DNA from 4 places in the Bradyrhizobium sp. CCBAU 45389 genome. Region 1 is predicted to be linked to each of the others. Evidence: riboswitches for the same ligand, from Rfam matches in the RefSeq annotation. Region 1 holds a riboswitch; each other region holds the start of a gene.

Region 1 (5,687 bases):
CGGGCCGAGCCTGTCCGCGCGGAACCCAAGTAACGTGCGTAGTCTTCACAAGGTTATCTGAATTTGTCAGCCCGCAGCAATGAACACCGACCAGGATCCAATGGCGATCTGATCTGGGAGCGGCTCGAAACGGTGCCGCCACACGATCAGGATCTGGAGATTGCCGTGATCGAGGGTAATTCGATTCACCGGGTTGTCTTTCCTTGCCGTCGGGTCTTCGGCGGATGGATCAACGCGAATACCGGAAAGCACGTCGCCGTGCAGCCAACGCATTGGCGTATCTGGCCGCGATAGCGGCGCTATCCTGCAAAATGGACTGGCGTGAGTTGGGCGGGGACCGCCCTGCCGTGCGCTCTTCGGAAACTATGCAGCGTCGATCGAATGAGCGAGCCTGACGGGAATCATCTCCGAGCAGACCGAAGCGTGGTGGGTGCCTTGCTTTCAGTCAAGCATGACTTTTCTCGTTGCTGTCGCAACCGTTGCCATCGTGCTCAGGAGCGACAAACGTCGGTGTAGATTTTTAACTCTCAGGCTGTACGGTCGCATACCACCGCATAATTTAGCTGCGATAAACTCGTGCTTTATAATAGGCGCAGATCCTTTGGCGAATGTTGTCGCCTTGATCGAACCATCAGCTATTCTCCCTCGGCCGACGAAAGTAGCGCGACGCGTCACCGTCGTTCCTCCGACCCTGCACCTTCCCCGGTCCACGAAATGGACCGGACATTCTTGTTGGCGCCAGGGCTTGCCTCGACATTGTGGAAAGCGCAAATGGCCACAAGCGAATTAGCTTTGGCGAGAACAGACCCGGGCTCGGGATCAATGGTTTTGCGGATAGGCTGCAGCGCGCAGTTCGCGAGCGGCAGCGACCATGTTGGTTAGCGCAGGCCGAACCTCCTCCCATTTACGCGTTTTTAGGCCGCAGTCCGGATTGACCCAAAGCTGCGAATCCCGCAAACGCGTCCGAGCTAGCACCATCAGCTGCTTCATTTCGCCCGCCTCGGGAACGCGTGGAGAGTGGATGTCGTACACGCCAGGTCCGATTTGATTTGGATATTCGTACTTCTTGAATGCATCCAGTAGCTCCATTTTCGAGCGGGACGACTCGATCGAAATGACATCCGCATCCATTGCAGCGATCGCAGCGATGATATCGTTAAACTCAGAGTAGCACATATGTGTATGGATTTGCGTTTGATTGGCAACTCCCGATGAGCAGATGCGGAAGCAATCTCCGGCCCAATCGAGATATGCCTTCCAGTCCGATCGGCGCAATGGCAATCCTTCGCGGAGTGCAGCTTCGTCGATCTGGATCATGGCCGCACCGGCATTCTCGAGATCCCGGACTTCGTCGCGGATCGCGAGCGCAAGCTGACGGCAGACCTCGCTTCTAGGAATATCATCGCGAACAAACGACCAGTTCAGGATCGTCACCGGTCCGGTCAACATCGCTTTCATCGGCTTACTGGTTAGTGATTGCGCGTAGCGCCACCATTCCACGGTGATCGGCTTCGACCGTACTACGTCCCCAAACAGGATCGGGGGCCTGACGCAGCGCGAACCATAGGACTGTACCCATCCATTCCTGGTAAATGCGAAGCCGGCGAGTTGCTCGCTAAAGTACTGCACCATGTCATTACGCTCGAATTCGCCGTGCACGAGGACGTCAAGACCGATGTCTTCCTGCCAACGTACGGCGCGGGCTATCTCCTCCTTGAGGAACCTGTCGTATTGTTCGTCGCTCATCGCACCTCGCGCATGCGCCGCACGAGCATTTCGGACCTCTGTGGTCTGTGGAAACGATCCGATCGTCGTGGTAGGAAAATCTGGTAGTCCAAAGCGTTTCCTTTGGATCTCGGAACGGCGGGCAAATGGGCTGGCGCGCCGGCGCATCGTCTGGTCGATCGTCCTCATCCGGACAGCGACATTGGCATCATGGATCTTCGGCGAAGTCCGGCGGGCAGTCACAGCGCGTTCCGAATCGGCAAGAGCTAGCCCAACATTCTGGTCGCCTGCGAGTACCCGCCCCAGGATCGCAAGCTCACGCATCTTCTGAACCGAGAAAGCAAGCCAGCTCTTGACCTCGGACGTAAGCCCGGTCTCGAGTTCAACATCGACCGGCACGTGAAGCAGCGAGCAGGATGGAGCGAGCTGCACACGGTGCCTGCCGAGCTTCGCAATCGCTGGATCCAGCCGCTGACGGAGCGACGACAAGTTCGAGCGCCATATGTTCCGGCCGTCGATCACACCGAGCGACATGATGAGATCTCTTCGGCCCTCAGCAATGATTTGATCCAATAGCTCTGGCGCTCGAACAAGATCGAGGTGCAGACCGGAAACTCGCAGGTTCAAGGCAGTATTTAGATTGTCGCCTAGCGCGCCGAAATAGCTGGCAACCATGATCTTGATGGCCGGTCCCTCCTTTGCGAACCGGTTATAGGCATGTAGCAAAGATTTTCGCGCCGCCTCATCGAGATCAAGGGCCAGGCAGGGCTCGTCAAGCTGAACCCAACTAGCCCCTCGTTCGGCCAATTCATGCAGAACGTCGATATAGACCGGTATCAGATCATCCAAAAGGGAGAGGGGCTGGAACGCGCTATCGGCACTCTTGCCGAGCTTCAAGAATGTGACCGGCCCGATCAGGACCGGGCGGGTCTGAAAGCCAAGAGCCTTTGCTTCCTCGTACTCTTCAATGGGTTTGCGAGAGCACAGTCTGAACGCTTGTCCCCTGTAGAACTCGGGAGTCATGTAGTGGTAGTTGGTGTCGAACCACTTGGTCATTCCCTGCGCGGGTGCGCCAGATCCCCGTGGGCTCTGACCGCAACTCGCATCCTGGTCGTCGCATTGTGATCCGCGGGCCATGGCGAAGTACGTCTTGAGCGAAACGGATTCTCCTTTCGAGGCGTAGATCTCCGGGATGGCCCCAACCATGACACTTGTATCGAGCACCTGATCATACAGCGAGAAGTCGTTCGACGGAATGATAGTGACGCCGAGAGATTTCTGACGAGCCCAGTTCGCTGCGCGCAGGCCGGATGCGTCCTCGTGCAACTGCTGTTCGCTGATCTTTCCGGCCCAGTAGCTTTCGAGAGCGAGTTTGAGCTCACGCCTTGGACCGATGCGTGGCGTTCCGAGCGTAGCGATTGGAAGAGAGCGAAGAGACATAGCATCAACCCCTGTTGGGGACAGAGGCCATGGCGGACGCAGGCAGGGGAGTCGCGCGTGCGACGGCTGCTTGGCGCACCACCGAGACACCCCGCCCGTGGACCAATATTTTGTCGGGGCAGGTCTCCTGGCTTGCTGGTCATCGCTGCTGTCCGGCCTTCCCGAAGCCTTGGAGGCTTCAGTGACATCGTTGGACAGCGGCTCGCCGCTTACAGTTGCGGGGGCAGCGCCGGCATTCGCACCGGCTTCCCTCTTAGCTCCGGATTAAATGGGCACCGGAGAACCTCGACGGCCGTGGATTATCGGCAGGAGAACTCTTCCGTCAACCTCTCAGATTGTGTGCCAAGCCAATCTGCGACATTTGCTAGGCGAATGAGCGTGCATGTGTATGATTCACCACCATCTAGAGACATTCTCCAATCAGAGATGCAGTAATCAGACATGTCTTTGTCAGATGTCTCAATGAGCATCGGAGGTGCGTCGAGGCGATGCGGCGCGCCAGACCGATGAAAGGGACAGAAGCAGCTTGCCGGCGGGGAGTACCGCTGTTTCGCGCAGAATACTGGCGATGCGGCTTCCGATTTCCAGAGGCTCGCCCAGCACCTCCGTTGGCCAGCTGTTTTCGGACTAAAGGATCTACATCGAATAGGCCAAGGCACAAGGATACAACAGCTGCGGCGGATACACTGAATGAAGACATCGAAACGGGCGCAGGTCGGAAAGTCGACAAGAGGGACACAGAAATCGTGGAAATTTCTGTCTATTGCCTGGCACGAAGAATGCAATCGCTCGGCATGCCCAATCTCCTCCTGCTGGGCATGTCCAGCTCAGCCAATTGACGCTGTCGCTGGCGAGGGAAGTCAGCGGCGCGTGACATAGAGGGGAGCGCCTGCTGGCGCGGGAGAGCGGTGCCCCCTAGCATCTCGGGACATTTCTTGCGCTCGCTCATAGCAGGTTCAAGGTTGCCCGCTTTGAAAGATGTCTGGATGAAACGCGATAGGCTGAGGGTTATGAAGAGAATGTCTGGAAGAGCAGCGCCATGGCTTTGCCTGGGCGGATTTCTAATCTGCCTCGCCTGGCCGGCTGCCATGAGCACCAATATTCGCGCCAGCGACAGCCCCATTGTCGAACGACTCAAGTCAACTTGGCGAGCGCAAAATGGTGAGACGATCGAACAAATCATCTCCAATGTTTCGATGGTGGCCCAGTTCGTCCCTCAAATGTGGGGCGTTGTTGAACTTGGCCAAAACGACTTTGTTTTCGTTTCGTGGACCAGGCACCGGGACAACAAATCGGACGAACAGTACGTTATCGCCTGGAAAGTCGCGCCCGACGGTACGATTGAACTCGCCTCAACGTATGCGAAGCCGATGGAGTTGGGCTGGCGCGCCCTGGCGCTCTCGTTGATCGCCACTGAAGTCGCAGATGGCGAACGGGGCGCAAATCTTAACTTTCTGCATGATCCGACCAACTTCAACTTTGTGAGTACGCCGCAAGGCCAGCTCGGCGATCTTCTGCGGCACGGCCGCTGCACTATCATCGATCCTGTTGGAGTGGACTACCTACCGAAGCGGAATGACAAGCCGACCGAGAAAGGTGATATGTGGCGCATTCTGCTCGTGGTGAACTGTAGTATCCAAGGACCACGTTATTTTACACACAATGGGGTCATCTCCTTCGAGAAGAGCGAAGGACCTGATTGGGAGCCACAATCCTCCTTTGCCAAGCGCATCGCGAAATTCCCTCCTGGCTCCTGGTTCCAACCTACCGAGCCAAAGGAAGAGGAAGACTTAGGAGAGCAGAGGCCTTAGTAAACCATCTTGCAGCGCAATATCGCGCCGCAGCCCGTCCATGGCCGGGCGCGTCGGAGCCTACTGCAGACATACCCGCTCTGTTGTTTAGGGCTCCGCAACCGTAAGCATATCGGCTCGAGGCGGCACCAAGGGCCCAGTGCTGAGACGAAAGCGACGAGGAAGTTACCGCGAACGGGGCAGCGATAGCGACCCTGGCATACCCGCTGAGCGCCTGCCCATTTCCGAGTGCGCAGGGCGGGAAGCTCCGGGGCGGTACGCGAGAACGTGGAGGACCAGACTGGCTCGGCCGCTAGCTTTCCTCGCACTCATTCGTCTGCACGCATAGATCCGGATTCGAAGCATGGGAAAGCGCGTCTTCAGCTCTGCTCCATCCGTCCTGGCACCGTCTCTGATTGCGAATTCGGCTCTGAGTCGGCCATCCAGTTCAAGCGCGCAACAAAAGACCGGTACTTCCCGAACGGCCGCGACCATGTCATTCCAATAGTGCAGCGAGGTGCTTAAGTATGATGCGCAGCCTGAGTCGGCAGCCGCACCGAAGCTATCCGCCCCGAGTGCGGTGATGCGCAACGCGTATTGTAGACTCAAGCCTCGCACTGAATTGCACCAGGATGGTACTCGCGATTGTCCGAACACGTGGGCCGCCTCCCCTTCTCCGGCGCGTCTACGGCAAAGCCGGGCCTCAATATCGCAGCCTTTACAATTTGTGGA
Region 2 (5,687 bases), on a different contig from region 1:
CGCCATGCTCGCCGATCACGACGAGCTTTGACTGCCTGAGACCCGCGCCCCAGGGCTTGTCGAACTGGTGGCGCACGCGCTCGCCCACCGCCTGCAGCAACAGGCGCATCGGCTTGCCGGCGACCGCGATATAGCCCTTGGCGCGCAGCACGTTCTGCTCGCGCGCCAGACGCTGAACGGAAGCGACCAGCCCATCGACATCGGCAACCTCCGGAAGATCGATCACGACGGAGGCGAAATCATCGTGCTCGTGCTCCTCCTCGCCATCATGATGCGAGGGACGCGCGGCCAGATCGTTCTCGGCGGCGGCGCCGAGGCCAAGGATCACGCGCGCATCGATCGCACCGTCAGTCACGGGCAACATCGGCACGCGGCGCGGCATCTCGGCCGTGATTACAGCCTTCGCAGCTTCAATGCCGGCACTGCCGGCGAGATCCGCCTTGGTCAGCAGCACGATGTCGGCGCAGGCGATCTGATCCTCGAACACTTCCGATAACGGCGTCTCGTGGTCGAGATTTTCGTCCGCTGCGCGCTGCGCCTCGACGGCCGCCGGATCGGGCGCGAAGCGGCCGGCGGCCACAGCCTCGGCGTCGGCCAGCGCGATCACGCCGTCGACCGTGATCCGCGAGCGGATCTCCGGCCAGTCGAACGCCTTCAGCAGCGGCTTTGGCAGCGCAAGGCCCGAGGTCTCGATCAGGATGTGATCGGGCCGCACGGGGCGCGCCAGCAATTGCTCCATGGTCGGAATGAAATCGTCGGCCACGGTGCAGCAGATGCAGCCATTGGCGAGCTCGACGATGTTCTCCTCGGGGCAATTGGCGTCGGCGCAGGATTTGAGGATCTCGCCGTCGACGCCCTCGCTGCCGAACTCGTTGACGAGCACCGCGAGCTTCTTGCCGTTGGGATTGCTGAGCAGATGCTGAATCAGCGTCGTCTTGCCGGAACCGAGAAACCCCGTGACCACCGTAACAGGGACTTTTGCGAGCGAGTTCATTCGGCGGCCTCCGGCAACACGGCAATGGGGGGAATGCGGGCAAGCGACTGCTTGCGGAAGATTTCGGGACGGCTGCGCCAGGGCACGAGGCCGTCGGGCGCGGCCGCATAGGCTGCGGCACCCGCGACGACGTCCTGCGCATTCGCATCCGACAGGCGGCCATAGACATAGGACCAGCGGCCGGGCGCGCTGAGCGCGACCGAGCAGCCCTGGCTGCATGCGGACAGGCATTCGACGGGAACCACATTGACGCCCTCGGGCACGCCCGCCTCGAGGATCGCACCATGCAGGCGCTTGCCGGGCGTCGTCTCGCCCTCGCCCAGCGTCTGGCCGGCGCGGCAGGTGATGCAGACGTGAAGTGTGACGGTCATCGCCTCTTCCAGAATAAACGGCGGAGGCGAAGAGGCCCACGAACCGTCTTGCGAGGGCCCGCTTCCCCGTCGCGGAACACCCCGTCCGCCGGTCCAAAACTCGTCCGCGCTGGCAGGTCTCCCGGCTTGCGGAGCAGGGTTTTGCCCTTCGATCCCCGCCTTCCCGATCCCCGTGGGAATCAGTGGCTTCGGGCATCTCTCCGGTCACGGTCGCGGGGGCGGCTGCATTTTGGGCCCAAATCTTGCCGATTCGGACCCTATCGCATTCCCTCTTCGCCTGTCATAGGACAGGAACCAACGCCGGGCCACCATTTGCCCCCGGCCGCCTCTTGTCAAGCCGAAGGACCCCATCCGATGACGCCTGATCCGGATACCCAAACGGCCGAGGAAACCGACGCCCGGCACGCCCAGAAGATGGCGAAGAAGAAGGCCGCCCGCGACAAGATCATGGCGACCAAGAGCGGCGAAAAGGGCCTCATCATCGTCCACACCGGCGCGGGCAAGGGCAAATCCTCCTCCGCCTTCGGCATGATCGTCCGCTGCGTCGCCCACGGCTTCCCCTGCGCGGTCGTGCAGTTCATCAAGGGCGCCTGGGACACCGGCGAGCGGCGCCTGCTCACCGGCCATTTCGGCGACCTCTGTCAGTTCCACGCGATGGGCGAAGGTTTTACCTGGGAGACGCAGGACCGCGCCCGCGACATCGCCGCCGCGCGCGCCGGCTGGGAGAAGGCCAAGGAGCTGATCCTCGATTCGAACTTGCGCATGGTCGTGCTCGACGAGATCAACATCGCGCTGCGCTACGATTATCTCGACATCGCGGAGGTGGTCGACTTCCTGACGACCTCGAAGCCGCCGATGACGCATGTCGTGCTCACCGGGCGCAACGCCAAGGACGAGTTGATCGAGATCGCCGATCTCGTCACCGAGATGACGCTGGTGAAGCATCCCTTCCGCTCCGGCATCAAGGCGCAGGCCGGCGTCGAGTTCTGAATTCGATGGCGCGCGCATTGATGATCCAGGGGGCCGGCTCGGACGTGGGCAAATCGCTCATCGTGGCCGGCCTCGCGCGTGCCTTCACGCGGCGGGCCTTGCGCGTGCTTCCGTTCAAGCCGCAGAACATGTCGAACAATGCGGCCGTCACGGTCGATGGCGGCGAGATCGGTCGCGCCCAGGCGCTGCAGGCGCTTGCCGCCGGCGTCGAGCCGCACACGGACATGAACCCGGTGCTGCTCAAGCCCGAGACCGATGTCGGCGCACAGGTCGTCGTCCACGGCAAACGCATTGCGACCGCGCGTGCGCGCGAATATGCGGCGATGAAGCCGTCGCTGATGGGTGCGGTGATCGAGAGCTTTGAGCGGCTGAAGGCGCGATCTGATCTGGTGCTGGTCGAAGGCGCCGGCAGTCCGGCCGAGGTCAACCTGCGCAAGGCCGACATCGCCAATATGGGCTTTGCTCGCAAGGCGGATGTCCCCGTCGTGCTGGTCGGCGACATCGACCGCGGCGGCGTCATCGCCCAGCTCGTCGGCATCAGGACGGTGATCGATCCTGAAGATGCTGCGATGATTCAGGGTTTTGTCATCAACAAGTTCCGCGGCGATCCCACGCTGTTCGATGATGGCTACAGACTGATCGAGGCGAAAACATCGTGGCGCGGCTTTGGCGTGCTGCCCTGGTTTCCGCGTGCCGGCGAGCTGCCGGCCGAGGACGCGCTGGGCCTGAGCGACGCGCGCAAGCCGGGCCGCTGCAAGATCGCGTGCCTGGCGCTGTCGCGGATTGCCAATTTCGACGATCTCGATCCACTCAAGCTCGAGCCTGGCGTCGATCTCATCATGGTGCGTCCGGGCGAGCCGATCCCCGGCGATGTCCGTCTCGTCATCATCCCCGGCTCAAAATCCACGCGCGGCGATCTCGCCTTCCTGCGCGCGCAGGGCTGGGACATCGATCTCATGGCGCATCACCGCCGCGGCGGCCATGTGCTCGGCCTCTGCGGCGGCTATCAGATGCTCGGGCGCAGCGTTTCCGACCCTGAGGGCATCGAAGGCCCTGCGGGCGACACACCGGGCCTCGGACTTCTCGATGTCGAGACCGTGATGAGCCCGCAGAAGACGCTGACGCGCGCCACGGCCGTGCACGCCGCGACCGATCAGCCGATCCAAGCCTACGAAATCCACATCGGCCGCACCGACGGGCCGGATCGCGCGCGTCCGTTCGCCAGCCTGAACGGCGAGCCGGAAGGCGCGATCTCGCACGATGGGCGCGTGCAGGGCAGCTACTTGCACGGCCTCTTCACCTCGGACGATTTTCGCAAAGCGTATTTGGCAAAGCTCGACATTCCCGCGGGCGAAGAGCCATATCACGCCCGGGTCGAGAGCGCGCTCGATGCGCTCGCCGACCACATCGAAAAGCATCTCGACGTCGAAGGCCTGCTCGCGCTAGCGCGCTAGAACCTCGGCAAGGCGCGACCATTCGGCTTCGTTGCCTGGAAGCCCGAGCCGCAGCCATGTCGGCTCTTTCGCGAAGACGCGCGACCAGATATGGGCGCGCGCGAGCTTGTCCTGTGCAGTCAACGCGTCGGGCGTCTCGTAAAGACGAAACAGCGGCGTGCCGCCAATCAGCGACCAGCCTTGCGACTGTACCATCGCGTCGAGCCGTATGCTGTCGCGCACAAGCCGCGCCGTTGTCGCCTCGGCCCAGGCATCGTCAAACAATGCGCGGCAGCCGATGGCGATCGCCGCTCCCGAGATCGGCCATGGGCCCGATGCCGCCGCGAGCTTGCCGACATCGGCGGCATTGCCGATCGCGAATCCAAGCCGCAGGCCGGCCAACCCGTAAAACTTGCCGAAGGAGCGCAGGATCAGCAGTCTCGGCCGATCTGCCTCCGGCGCGAGCGACAGATGCGGAACGACGTCGGCGAAACTCTCGTCGACGACGAGACGGCCGACGCGCGGCAGCAGTGCGAGCAAATCATTGGGCGTATGGCAGCGGCCATCGGGATTGTTGGGATTGACGATGATGGCGAGGTCCGCGCCTGCCAATGCCTCGAAGTCCCTGACCTCCTCGACATCCCAGCCCGTAGCCGAGAGGACCCCGGCATATTCGTTGTAGGTCGGTGCGAGAATGCGAGCGCGGCCGCACGGCGCGAGTTGCGGCAAGAGTTGAATGGCGGCTTGCGCACCGCCCATCGCGACGAGTGGTGCGCTCGTGCGATAGGCGTGCCGCGCCGCCTGATGCAACGCATCGATCTCAGCCCGCGACGGCAGCGCGCTCCAGGCGCGCATGCTCACCTCGCCCACCGGATAAGGCACCCGGTTGATCCCGGTCGACAGATCGATCCAGTCCTCGGCGCGGCCGCCAAACCGCTGCTGGGCCAGATCGAGATTTCCACCGTGCTCGCGCATGCCCCGTTCTTTCACGCGAAGGCCAGGATCGCAAGGAGGCCGGCAAGCAGCAGCATGGCGCGGCGGTAGACGTTCAGCCCTTCGCCGATGTCGGCAGCAAGTGGATCGCGCGCGCCTTCGTTGAGCCAGGGCTCCTTCGTGACGCTGCCATGATAGATGCGGGGACCGCTGAGCCGGACGCCTAACCCACCGGCCATGGCCGCTTCCGGCCAGCCGGCGTTGGGCGAGCGGTGGCGACGCGCATCGCGCGTCATGCACGACAACGCTTCGGATCGCCTTGGCGCGAGCAGCACGAACAGAAACCCTGTCAGGCGCGCCGGAATGAAGTTGGCGACATCGTCGATGCGCGCCGCGGCCCAGCCAAAAGCTTCGTGACGCTCGCTGCGATGGCCGATCATGGAATCCAGCGTGTTGATGGCCTTGTAGCCGAGAATACCGGGGAGGCCGAACAGCGCGCCCCAGAACACCGGCGCCACGATACCGTCGGAGGCGTTCTCGGCAAGGCTCTCGATCGCCGCGCGCGCGATCCCGGCCTCATCGAGCGCCGCGGGATCGCGGCCGACGATGCGCGAGACCGCTTCGCGCGCGGCAGCGATATCGCCGGCCTGCAATGGCCTCGCGACGGCGGCAACGTGATCATGGAGCGAGCGCAGCGCGACCAGCGGCCAGGCGAGCACGCCCACCAGCGCGATCTGGATCCAGCCCGAAGCCAGCAAGGACTGAAGCATCCAGCCGAGCGCGACGGAGAGCGCAATCACCAAAAGCGCTCCCGCAACACCCGCAGCGCGCCGAAGGACCGGCTGATCGGAGGAGCGATTCCAGCCGGTATCGATCGCGCCAATCAGGCTACCCAGCCAGGTCACGGGGTGGCCGATGCGCGCGAACAGCCATGACGGCCAGCCCAGAAGGGCATCCACCGCCATC
Region 3 (5,687 bases), on a different contig from region 1:
GCAATACCTTAGGAGCATGCCTCAGTTCATTGACGCCTGTGGGGGCCGAGCATTTGCACATGGCACAGCCTACGTCGCGGGAGAGATTCGTGGCGCGGCCCTGTGGCTGCCTCCCAACGTGCAGCAAGATGAGGAGGCATTGGATGCAATCATGGCGCTATCCCTGCGCCCGGAGATTACCGAGGATATGGCACACTTGCGGCGGAGAATGGCCGAACATCGTCCCCACGAGCCACATTGGTATCTGCCACTCATTGCCGTCGATCCGAACTGGGTCGGAAAAGGGCTTGGCACGTTGCTGATGAACTACGCCCTTCAACGATGCGATGAGGACGGCATTGTTGCCTACCTCGAAAGCTCGAACCCTGAAAACATTCCCTTTTACCAACGTCACGGCTTCAAGGTCGTTGGTGAGATACAACACGGTTCTTCGCCGCCGCTCACGCCAATGTTGCGAACGGCTTCATTCCGACCCAGCAAGGCCGCGCCGCCGGATCGGCTCGTCACCCAGACTCAAGCATAGCTCCGCCTCATCCCGTTAGGATTGATTGCCAATAACCTGACATGACCGCGTTCGGTCAGGACGGCTTATGTTCGCGGCCAGACAACTGAGCACGTGAGACGGCTCGCCCGGCCTGCGAAAAGCATACGAATCGCCTCTTCGGCAAAGTTGGCACGTCTGATGTGAGAGCTGGCGGGGTCAAATCCACTAAGCGTGGGACATTGCCACGGGCGGCTGCATCGATTGCGGTCGGGCTCCAGACAATTTCTGATCTAAGGGCCACAGAAAGCGATGAATGGCGAGACGCGTATGGCTACCGAAACCCGATCCGGCCCAACTCAATTCGCGGACCGCGAACCGATCGATGCCAACATTCAGGATGTCCAGGGTTGCTGTTCCCCTGTTGGAGAATTTGCGACGCCACTTCCAAAGGCTTGAGCACATCTTGGCCGATCGCAGGCGCTGGGTCGTCGAGCGCACCTTTGCGTGGCTCGGCAGATGTGGGCATCTCTGCAAAGACTTCGAAGGTTCCGCCGCTACCGAGCTCGCCTGGCCGCTCGTCGCCCATCTGAGGCTCCTAACTCGCCGATTGGCCAGGCCTTGAGACATCTATGCTTTTTGAGTGAGGCTCTCAGGACAGGCGCTCGGCGAATTTCGAACCTCGACCTCGGGGCTGCTCCAACTGGTTAACTTGACTGTGCCGTCTTGACGAGTCTGGGCAACGGCTTCTATATGTGGTGTCGTCGTGGTTTTCAATTCGCATATATGGTGGCACGGAGTTAGGGGGAACCCATTGCGTCGGCAGCGGCTATTCCGAGGCATTAGCGCGACAGCGCTGGGAAGGCCGACAGCCGCAGCGACCCGCGAGCCAGGAAACCTACCGCGACAGAACCCATGTCCTCGGGCGGGGTGCCCGGTGGGTCGCTTGCAGCCGGGGACATTGGCCCGGTCTCCTCGCAAGTCGTCCGCACGGTCCCAGCCCCCAAATATCACGGGGTTGCCGATGTCGGCGTCTTACGATTTCGATCAGTATGGTCATCTCATTGAGCTGCCGAGTGTGCGGCAGCCCCCAGCGCAGGCAAAGCCTACCACACCTGAACTGTGTCTTGTGCAGCCCCCAGCATTGCCGGCTCCCCTGCCGAGGCCCCCCGCGCGATCGCCAACTCCGTCTGACCTTTCGCTCGATCGGTCGCGCGACGACCTGCTGACCTCGTTTGGTAGGCTGACGCTGACCGACCGCTATCTGCTCGCCGGCGAAGGCCTCCAGGACATGTTCGCCCGAGTGTCTTGCGCCTTCGCGGACAATGTTGCGCATGCCCAACGTCTATATGATGCGATGTCTCGGCTGTGGTTCATGCCGGCCACACCGGTGCTCTCCAACGGCGGCACGACGCGCGGCCTTCCGATCTCGTGCTTCCTTAACTCAGTGTCGGACTCGCTCGAAGGCATCGTCGGCACCTGGAACGAGAACGTCTGGCTTGCTTCCAATGGCGGCGGCATCGGCACCTACTGGGGTAATGTTCGCTCAATCGGCGAGAAGGCGAGGGGCGGCGTCACCTCGGGCATCATCCCGTTCATCCACGTCACGGACGGCCTCACGCTGGCGATCAGCCAGGGCTCGTTGCGGCGCGGCTCGGCGGCGGTCTATCTCGATATCCACCATCCCGAGATCGAGGAGTTCCTCGAGATCCGCAAGGCGTCTGGTGACTTCAACCGCAAGAGCCTCAACCTACATCACGGCATCAACGTCACCGACGAGTTCATGTGTGCCGTGGGCGCCGGCACCGCATTCGCTCTGCGCAGCCCGAAGACTAACGAGGTCGTCCGCGAGATCGATGCCCGCCAGCTGTGGCAACGCATCCTTGAGAACCGGCTGCAGACCGGCGAGCCTTATCTCTTGTTCATCGACACCGTGAACCGTGCGCTCCCCAAGCACCAGCGCGAGCTCGGCCTCAAGGTCTCGACCTCCAACCTGTGCAGCGAGATTACCCTGTCGACCGGCATCGATCATCGCGGCGAGGAGCGCACCGCGGTGTGCTGCCTGTCGTCGCTCAACCTCGAGACCTGGGACCAGTGGAATGAGGAGCCCGGCTTCATCGAGGACGTCATGCGCTTCCTAGACAACGTGCTCACGCACTTCATCACGGTGGCGCCGGACGGAATGAAGCGTGCCCGCTACGCCGCCCTGCGCGAGCGCTCCGTTGGCCTCGGCGTCATGGGCTTCCACTCGTTTCTCCAGGCCAAGGGCATTCCAATGGAGGGTACCCTGGCCAAGTCATTCAATCTGAACATGTTCCGAAAACTCCGTCGCGATGCCGATGCGGCATCCGTGGCGCTCGCTCGCGAGCGTGGCCCGTGCCCGGATGCCCTGGAACGCGGCGTGATGGCGCGCTTCAGCCACAAGATCGCAATCGCGCCGACCGCCTCGATCAGCATCATCTGCGGCGGCACCAGCGCCTGCACTGAGCCGATCCCGGCCAACATCTACACCCACAAGACGCTATCCGGCGCCATCTCGGTGCGCAATCCGCACCTCGCTAAGGTGCTGGCCGCGAAAGGCGCCGACACCTCGGCGACCTGGGAGTCGATCATCGCGCACGACGGATCGGTCGCCCATCTCGACATCCTGTCGGAGCACGAGAAAGCGATCTTTCGCACCGCCTTCGAGATCGACCAGCGCTGGATCGTCGAGCTTGCCGCCGACCGCGCCGCGTTGATTTGCCAGAGCCAGTCGATCAACCTCTATCTGCCGGCCGACGTCGATAAGTGGGACCTCCACATGCTGCACTGGACGGCGTGGAAGCGTGGGGTGAAGAGCCTCTACTACTGTCGATCAAAGTCGATCTCGCGCGCGGCGTTCGCCGGCAAGATTGCCGGGGATGCAACGCCGACGCAGCAGCCGGCGCGGCAGCGCACCGACTATGAGGAGTGCCTCGCATGTCAGTGATCGATCTGTCGCGCGCCGATCCGCGCACGTTGATCGGCAAGGGACGCGTCGGCCTCCTTGACTCGGCCGGCAGCTACGACGTCGATCGCTATGCCTGGGCTTACGAGTTCTGGAAGCGCCAGCAGCAGACCCACTGGATGGGCGAGGAGGTGCCGCTCGGCGCCGACCTCAACGACTGGGCTTCGGACCGCGTCACCGACAGCGAGCGCGCGCTGCTCACCCAGATCTTCCGTTTCTTCACTCAGTCGGACATCGAGGTCGGCGACAACTATTTCAAGCGGTACATTCCGATCTTCCAGCCACTCACCGTCCAGATGATGATGGCCGCTTTCACTAACATGGAGACGGTTCATATCGACGCCTATGCCCTGCTGCTCAAGACGCTCGGTATGCCTAAGACCGAGTTCGAGGCATTCCGCGGCTATGCACAGATGCGCGCCAAGGCGGACTACATGCACGAGTTCGGCGTCGACAGCGTGGCGGATGTCGCCCGTACCCTGGCGATGTTCGGCGCCTTCACCGAAGGCATGGCCTTGTTCGCCAGCTTCGCCATGCTGCTCAACTTCCCACGCCACAACAAAATGAACGGCATGGGACAGATCGTAAGCTGGTCAGTGCGCGACGAGAGTCTCCACTGCGAGGGCATCATCAAGCTATTTCACGAATGGCACCGCGAAACCGGCGCGGTGACGCGCCCCGTCCGCGACGACATTGTCGACGTAGCCAAGACCATGGTGAAGCTGGAGGAGAACTTCGTCGAGCTCGCCTTCGGCCTTGGCAAGATCGAGGGCATGCTGCCTGAGCATATCCACGCCTACGTCCGCTACGTCGCCGACTGGCGACTGGCCCAACTCCGGATTGCCCCGGTCTTCGGCTTCTTCGAGGCGAAGGAGGGCGGGTTCACCCAGCTCAAGGCGCATCCGCTGCCGTGGCTCGTCGAGATTCTCAATGGCGTCGAGCACGCCAATTTCTTCGAGCAGCGCGCCACGGAGTACTCCAAGGCGGCGAGCCGCGGCAGCTGGGACGGCGAAGACGGGGTGTGGGCGACTTTCGGCCGTATCTAGCCCATTTTATTCATGCTAGCGGCATTGACAGCGGCAGGCGCCGGTAGTCGTCGCCGTCACCCGCCAGCATGACAAAGGCATACAACCGGACCTCCTCATCGTGGCGTCTTGATTGCAGCGCGACAAAACCGGACACACAGATGGTTTGTTGGGTTAAGCCGGTACATGCGCCCCATTGCTGATGGCGGCTAGGGTTTACAGTATTTCCGCAGGTCGGTGAGGTGGGTCTCGTCAACCACCTTCATGAAGTCAATCAGCGCAACACGGCTACGCCCTTGAGCAGACGAATGTTCTCAATGATCGCCACGGCCGCCCCCCTCGTAGGGCTAGAGGGGATTACTATCACGCAATCGGAAGTTGTAAAGAGGGGCAACCCTGTCAAAGCGGGGCATCTTCATTGCAGCCCGGTCGGATCAGGCAAACCGATTTGTTCTTCATCCCCCTTCGCGCTTGATTTCGTCGCCGACCCACTGGCGGTCTTCCTCGGCCGTGGCTTCGCGGAGGTGATCTACTACGAGCAGACGCTGGCAATGCGGCTCGGATGACAGCCGCGTTTCTGCCCTAACACAAGAGTTCCGCTTCAGCGCTGCCGATCCACCTCTCGAGATTTTGCATCCGCTCTCCGAGGCGCTCCCAATTGATCCGCGCCAGCGGGGGTTCGGCAGGCTGATCGGGCGCAGAGATCGACAGCGACGATGACGCAAGCCATCACGTCGTCGACGTTATGTCCCACCCTCGCACGAGCGCCGCTTCGACCGCTCGTCGGCCTTTCGTCCGAGGTGGCCAGTGCGGCCTCGACCTGGTCGACCAAGTCGTAGCACGAAGGTGCGCCCGGCTCGCATTTCAGTGCGCTGCCTGTGCGATGAGCGTGCTGCGGCCGACCGGAACGATTGTAATCGATGACCTGTGTCTCCCTAAGCGAGGGCCGGGTTAACTACGACGGTCGACAAAACTATTTTTTGCCTCATCATTCTCCGACGGCCGGAAAGCCGACGGTGATGCAGGTGGAGGCACGGGGCCGGGAAATCGGCGCAGCCAGCCACTAAGCGGCTGGCGTTCGACCACGGCAGCACGCTTGAGTTCGCCGCGATCTTCGCCGTGGCGCTGCGTCATAACCAGATCAGCCAGATTCCTTTGAACCACGCCTAACCAGCTCGAGCCGATGTACCGACAA
Region 4 (5,687 bases), on a different contig from region 1:
GCCAGGCCGGCAACCCGCTCCGCTTCCGTCAGCGACGGAAACGGAACGAAGTGCATCACGATTCCGGTTGCGAACCACATCGCGAACAGCAGGCAGAATGCGACCCCGAGCCAGCGATGCAGCAGGACGATCGCGCCCATCATGCGGTCAGCGCCCTACCATTTGAACGCCGCCGAGATCTCGTAGGTGCGCGGCGCGCCCAAGAGGATCTGGTCGGGATAGAACGGATCGCCCCAGATCGCGTAGCGCTTGTCGGTGAAGTTGCGCACCCGGAAGGTCAGGCGGGCCTGGTCGACGGCATTGAAGACGGTCTTCGGGATATCGACGAAGGCATAGACGTCGCCGACCGTGTAGGCGTTCATCGTCACCGTGTTGGCGTCGGTGTTGTAGCGATCGCCGACGTGCCGGCCGACGATGCCGAGCTCCACCGGCCACGGCGTGAAGAAGCGATACGACGCGCCGGCATTCGCGACGATGCGCGGCACGTTCGGCGGCGTGTTGCCCGAGAACGAGCCGCCGGCGAAATTATAGTCGGCATAGCGCGCATCGACATAGGCGATGTTGCCCCACAAACGCAGCGGATCGATCGGCCGCACCGCGGCGGCGAGCTCGACGCCCTTCGATTCCTGCCGCCCGGCGATATTGAGCGCCTGCCCGCCGGCCGCCGCATAGACGTTCTTGCGCAGGATATCGTAGGCCGAGAACGACCACTCCGCCCTATTGTCCCAGAACAGATGCTTGACGCCGGTCTCGTAGGTGCGCGACGTCGTCAGGTCCAGCGGCTGGGTCGGCAGCAACAGGAAGATGTTGTTGGCGGAAACGTCCGCGCCGGTCGCATACTGGCTGAAGAAGGTCAGGCCGGGCACGGCCTCCCAGGTGTAGCCGATGCGTCCCGTCACCGGCGCCCAGTCCTTCGTGAACGGGAAGCCCGCCTTCACCAGGCCGTTGACGTCGGTCGAGTTGCGGTCGAGCCCGATATGCTCGACGCGCAGCCCGCCGACCAGCGCGAAGCTGCGCGTCAGCTTGAGCCGGTCCTCGAACGACAGCGCCTCGTTGTCGATGCGCGCGGTCTGCTGCTGCGTCGTGAGCAGGCCGTAGAAGCCGCGGTCAGGATCGACCAGCGAAACGGAGTCGCCGGGGAAGTTTGCGGCGCCCGGCCTGACAAAATCGAGGTAGCTCGACGAGAGCGTCGTGACCATCCGGTTGTCGAAGCCGGCGATGTTCGCATCCCATATCAGGTCGGTGATGTTGCCGACCAGCCGCTGGCTATGCGCAACATAGAAGCGCTCGCGATCGACCAGGTTCGTACCAGAGTTGAATGCCTCGACCTCGTTGTTGAACCAGGTGCGCTCTGCGCCGTAGCCATAGGCCTGGCTCTTCAAGGTCAGGTCGGGCGCGAGCTTCAGTTCAAAGCCGCCGCGCAGCCAGACTTCCTGCCCCACGTTGCGGTTGTCGAGAACGTTGTAGTTGGTGTTGAAGGTTCGATCGTCGATGGTGACCGCACCGAGATTGGTCTTGTTGTAGTTTGAGACGTAGTTGCCCGAGACAATCCCCGTTGTCGCATGCGAGCCGCTGAAGGCGACCGGCACCAGCGGCGCGCCCCAATAGGCCTTCCCGCGATCCTCGCGGTACTCGATCGCGCCCCAGACCTTGAGGCTGTCGGAGATGCGGTAGTTGAGCTGGCCGGAGACGTCGAACGTCTTGGTATAGGTGTCGTCGACAAAACCGTTGAGCGAGGAGCGGCTGATGTCGAAGCGGTAGTCGAGGCCTTGAACGTTGGTGCTGCCGCCCGAGCCGTAATGCGCACGGAACGAATTCAGGGAGTCGTACGAGACGTCCGCTTCGTTCCGGATCGCTCCGGTGTGCGGTTGCTTGGTGACGAGGTTGATCGCGCCGCCGGCGGCGCCCTCGCCCGAGATCAGCGAGGCCGGACCCTTCAGGAATTCCACGGCTTCCAGGTTGGCCGTGTCCATGATCCGCGAGGTCATGTTCTGCGGGCCGATCTTGATGCCGTTGTAGAGCGTGTTGATCTGGCTGTTGGTGAAGCCGCGCATCGAGAAGCCCGCCGGCTCCCCCGGGGCGTCGCCGGAGGTCACGCCGACCGCTCCTTGCGCCACCTCGGACACGGTGCGATAGCCCTGCTCGCGCATGGTCTGGGCCGAGATGACTTCGACGGTCGCCGGTATCTCCCGCACGGTCAGCCCAAGGCGCGAGGCGCTTTCCGCCACCACATTGGTGTTGAGCGGCGTCTGCGCGGCTGCGGCCGGCACGGTGGGTTTTGGCGCGACCGATGCCGCCGCAGGTCTGCGCGCTGCCGCGCGGCGCGTGCTCTGGGCTTCCCGGGCGGCCGGTTTGGCCGGCTTGCGAGATTGGGGCGATACCTCGATCGGCGGCAGGGCTTCGCGGGCCTGCTGCGCCAGTGCAGCAGGCACATCGAGAACGGCAAAGGACGTGAGCGCGGCAGAGGCAAGCAGGACGCTGCGCGGTCGTACGATACGGATGGAAGACACGGGTCTAGACCTCGGTATGACGTCAGTGGCACGTCACAGCGAACGAGGTCTCACCCCGGGCTTGTCAGCCCTACGATGAAGCCGAATGTCTGTACTCCCCGACCGACATCTTCGCGTGTGACCACGGCTGACGGCAGGTCTCCTGGCTCGCGGGTCACGACCGCTTCGTCGCCTTCCCGGGACCGAGGACCCAGTGGCTTCTGACGAAGGATTATCCGCTCACAGTTGCGGGGGCAGCCACGGCATTGGGGACAATTTCCCCGCACCGCATTCCCTTTTCATCCCCTCTCGGGGAAACCGTCGCGAGCATCTAGGATTACCAGCAAGACAGAGTCAATGTACCAGTTGCAGCGTTATTGCCACAGCGATCAACTTCCCTGGAGATAAGTATGGAAGGCCCGACCTTCCTCTGGCTGATCCGACATGCACCCGTCGACGGCGTCAAAGGAACGATCCATGCCGCCGATGCACCGGCGGACCTGACCGACCGCGCGCAACTGGAAGCGCTGCGGTCGCGCCTGCCGCGGGATGCTGCGAGCTATGCGAGCCCTGCGCGGCGCACGATCGAGACGGCGCGCGCGCTGGGGCTCGAACCGGTGTTGATGAGCGAATTCGGCGAGCAGGATTTCGGCGACTGGACCGGCCGGCGGCATGACGAGCTCGCAACGAGCAGTGGCGAGGCCTACACACAATTCTGGAGCGACCCTGCGCACCTGAGACCACCGGGCGGCGAGAGTTTTGGGGATCAGGTCGCGCGCGTCCGCCTGGGCCTGTCGCGGATCGGAGCCGGCTCCGCAACGCTCGTCGTGCATTCCGGCACCATCCGTGCCGCGCTCTGCATCGCGCTCGATCTCACACCGGAAGCGGCGTTGCGCTTCGTGATCGATCCGCTGTCGCTGACCAGGATCGATCGGCTCGCGGCCGGCTGGCGGGTGGTGTCCGTCAATCAGCGGGTCAGCTAGGCCGATCCGGCACATTGGCCTGCGCGAAGGTCGCCATGCCGTTATGGAGCGCGCAGGCCGACCGCACCAGCGGCAGAGCGATGGCGGCGCCCGATCCCTCCCCGAGCCTGAGATCGAGGCTGATCAGCGGCTGCACGTTCAATGCGCGCAGCACCAGCCGATGCCCCTGCTCGGCCGATTGATGCGAGGGCAGCAGGAATGGCTGGCACGACGGATTGAGCCGCACCGCCGCCAGCGCCGCGACCGACACGATGAAGCCGTCAATCAACACGGGGATGCGGCGCTGCGCGGCCGCAATGATGGCACCCGAGATCGCCGCGATCTCGAGGCCGCCGACGGCACACAGGATCTTTTCGGGCGACGCGCCCGCAGCGCCATGACGCGCAATCGCCGTATCGATCACGCGCGCCTTGTGCGCCCGGCCGGCCGCATCGACGCCGGTGCCGCTGCCCGCGATCTCCTCGGCGCTGATCCCGAGCAGGCTCGCGGCGATCGCCGCTGACGTCGTGGTGTTGCCGATTCCCATCTCGCCGAAGATCAGGAGATCAGGCTGGCTGGCCTCGGCACGCGCAACCGCGCGCTGGCCGGCATCGAAGGCGAAAGCCAGCTCTGCAGGCGTGAGTGCGGCCTCGACGCTGAAATCGCGGGTGCCATTGCGCGGCTTGTCGGTGACGATGCCAGGCATCGCCCCCTGCGCCAGCGTGCCGGCGTCGACGACTTCCAGGCGCGAACCCAGCTCGCGCGCCAGCACCGAGATCGCGGCGCCGCCGGAAGCAAAATTCGCCATCATCGCGATGGTGACGGCTTGCGGATAGGCCGACACACCCTGCGCGACGATGCCGTGATCGCCGGCGAAGATGATGATCGGCACGCGCGCGGCGCGCGGCTGCTCGGTCGCCTGCAGGCCGGCGAGCTCGATCGCGAGCTGCTCGAGCCGACCGAGCGCGCCGGTCGGTTTTGTAAGTTGCGCCTGACGTGCGATCGCCGCGTCGCGATGGATCGCGGAGACATCGGGGCATTTCCGGGTGACCCAGTCGGGGAGCATGCTGCCTCGCTTACGGCCTGCGCTTGAGAATGTAGCTGTCCATGATCCAGCCATGCCGCTCGCGCGCCTCCTGCCGCACAGCGACGATGCGCGGACCCGCGTCAGTGAGCGGGCCGGACATCACGATCTGATCGGGCATGCCGAGATAGGCGCCCCACCAGATATACAGCCCGGCCGGATCGAGCGACTGGAACGCGGTGCCGCCGTCGAGCATCACCACCACCGTGTCGACGCCCTGCGGCCAGCCGGCCTCGCGCAAGCGACGGCCTGTCGTGACCAGAAACGGCTCGCCGATGTCGTTGAGCGGCAGCGCATGCGCCGCGCACAAGGCCTGGATCGAGGAGATGCCGGGCACGACCTCGATCTTTGGCAAGGGATTCAGCCGCCGCGCGATGCGCAGCGAGGAATCGTAGAGCGAAGGATCGCCCCAGATCAGCAGTGCGACCTTGCCGTCACCGACGAGATGGCTCGCGATCGTCTGCGACCAAGCGGCGGCCACGGCGTCGTGCCAATCGTCCACGCCCTTTCGGTAGTCAGCTTCGGTCGCGTCGCGCACCGGCAAATCGAACTCGGCAATGCGCGTCGTGTCGTTCGTGAGCACGTCAGTGCAGATCGTCCGCCTGAGATCGGCGAGATCTGATTTGGCGCTTCCCTTGCGCGGGATCAGCACGAGATCGGCCGCGTTGATCGCGCGGATCGCGGCGCGCGTGAGCTGCTCGGGATCGCCGCAACCGATGCCTATCAGGGAGAGTGTGAGCATCGGGCGTGTGGGGCGGCCATGACGGCCGCCCCTTGTCTCTTAAGCCGCGTTGTGCAGGCGCGGGGTGACGAGGCCGGGCGCGGTCACACCGCGCAGCGACTTCGCCAGCGCCAGCACGGCGAGATCGGCCAGCGGCTCGATCACGATGACGAGCGCGTAGGAGGCCGCGAAGGTCGCGATGTTGGCGAGGTTGCTCATGGCAAAGCCGGAGCCATAGAGCGCCCAGAACGCCACCCAGGCGATCACGCCGGCCTGGTAAGTCGTCGAGAGCGCCAGCGCCTGGCGATACCTGAGGTCGACATAGGCGGTGTTGCGCGAAATGATCCGTGTGGCGATCGCCTGGATCCCGAACAGCGGCACCAGCAGCGTCGTGACGTTCATGCCGTATTGCGGCAGGTCGGCGGGTTCGA

Evidence for each region. A riboswitch is a leader RNA that binds a small molecule or an ion and turns the genes downstream of it on or off. The one in region 1 is predicted to bind cobalamin.
Region 2: linked by a shared signal. The riboswitch ahead of XH79_RS03445 (DUF1636 family protein) and the one ahead of metE (5-methyltetrahydropteroyltriglutamate--homocysteine S-methyltransferase) in region 1 are both predicted to bind cobalamin.
Region 3: linked by a shared signal. The riboswitch ahead of XH79_RS07865 (ribonucleoside-diphosphate reductase subunit alpha) and the one ahead of metE (5-methyltetrahydropteroyltriglutamate--homocysteine S-methyltransferase) in region 1 are both predicted to bind cobalamin.
Region 4: linked by a shared signal. The riboswitch ahead of XH79_RS03360 (TonB-dependent receptor) and the one ahead of metE (5-methyltetrahydropteroyltriglutamate--homocysteine S-methyltransferase) in region 1 are both predicted to bind cobalamin.

What each region holds. Positions count from the first base shown of each region.
Region 1 is NZ_LBIY01000084.1:93,356-99,042, reverse strand. Features, by position in the region: gene XH79_RS14865 (hypothetical protein) at 1-61, shown strand, start outside; gene XH79_RS14860 (hypothetical protein) at 67-273, opposite strand; gene metE (5-methyltetrahydropteroyltriglutamate--homocysteine S-methyltransferase) at 820-3,165, opposite strand; cobalamin riboswitch at 3,266-3,468, opposite strand; gene XH79_RS14850 (nodulate formation efficiency C protein) at 4,254-4,976, shown strand.
Region 2 is NZ_LBIY01000002.1:791,093-796,779, forward strand. Features, by position in the region: gene cobW (cobalamin biosynthesis protein CobW) at 1-994, opposite strand, end outside; gene XH79_RS03445 (DUF1636 family protein) at 991-1,365, opposite strand; cobalamin riboswitch at 1,460-1,679, opposite strand; gene cobO (cob(I)yrinic acid a,c-diamide adenosyltransferase) at 1,720-2,355, shown strand; gene XH79_RS03455 (cobyric acid synthase) at 2,361-3,809, shown strand; gene cobD (threonine-phosphate decarboxylase CobD) at 3,798-4,763, opposite strand; gene cbiB (adenosylcobinamide-phosphate synthase CbiB) at 4,775-5,687, opposite strand, start outside.
Region 3 is NZ_LBIY01000066.1:5,336-11,022, reverse strand. Features, by position in the region: gene XH79_RS07875 (GNAT family N-acetyltransferase) at 1-523, shown strand, start outside; partial or broken gene XH79_RS07870 (transposase) at 960-1,106, shown strand; cobalamin riboswitch at 1,232-1,401, shown strand; gene XH79_RS07865 (ribonucleoside-diphosphate reductase subunit alpha) at 1,506-3,449, shown strand; gene XH79_RS07860 (ribonucleotide-diphosphate reductase subunit beta) at 3,440-4,513, shown strand; gene XH79_RS07855 (hypothetical protein) at 4,810-5,058, shown strand.
Region 4 is NZ_LBIY01000002.1:773,158-778,844, forward strand. Features, by position in the region: gene XH79_RS03355 (PepSY domain-containing protein) at 1-143, opposite strand, end outside; gene XH79_RS03360 (TonB-dependent receptor) at 156-2,510, opposite strand; cobalamin riboswitch at 2,626-2,827, opposite strand; gene XH79_RS03365 (histidine phosphatase family protein) at 2,900-3,472, shown strand; gene cobT (nicotinate-nucleotide--dimethylbenzimidazole phosphoribosyltransferase) at 3,465-4,517, opposite strand; gene cobF (precorrin-6A synthase (deacetylating)) at 4,528-5,277, opposite strand; gene XH79_RS03380 (energy-coupling factor ABC transporter permease) at 5,317-5,687, opposite strand, start outside.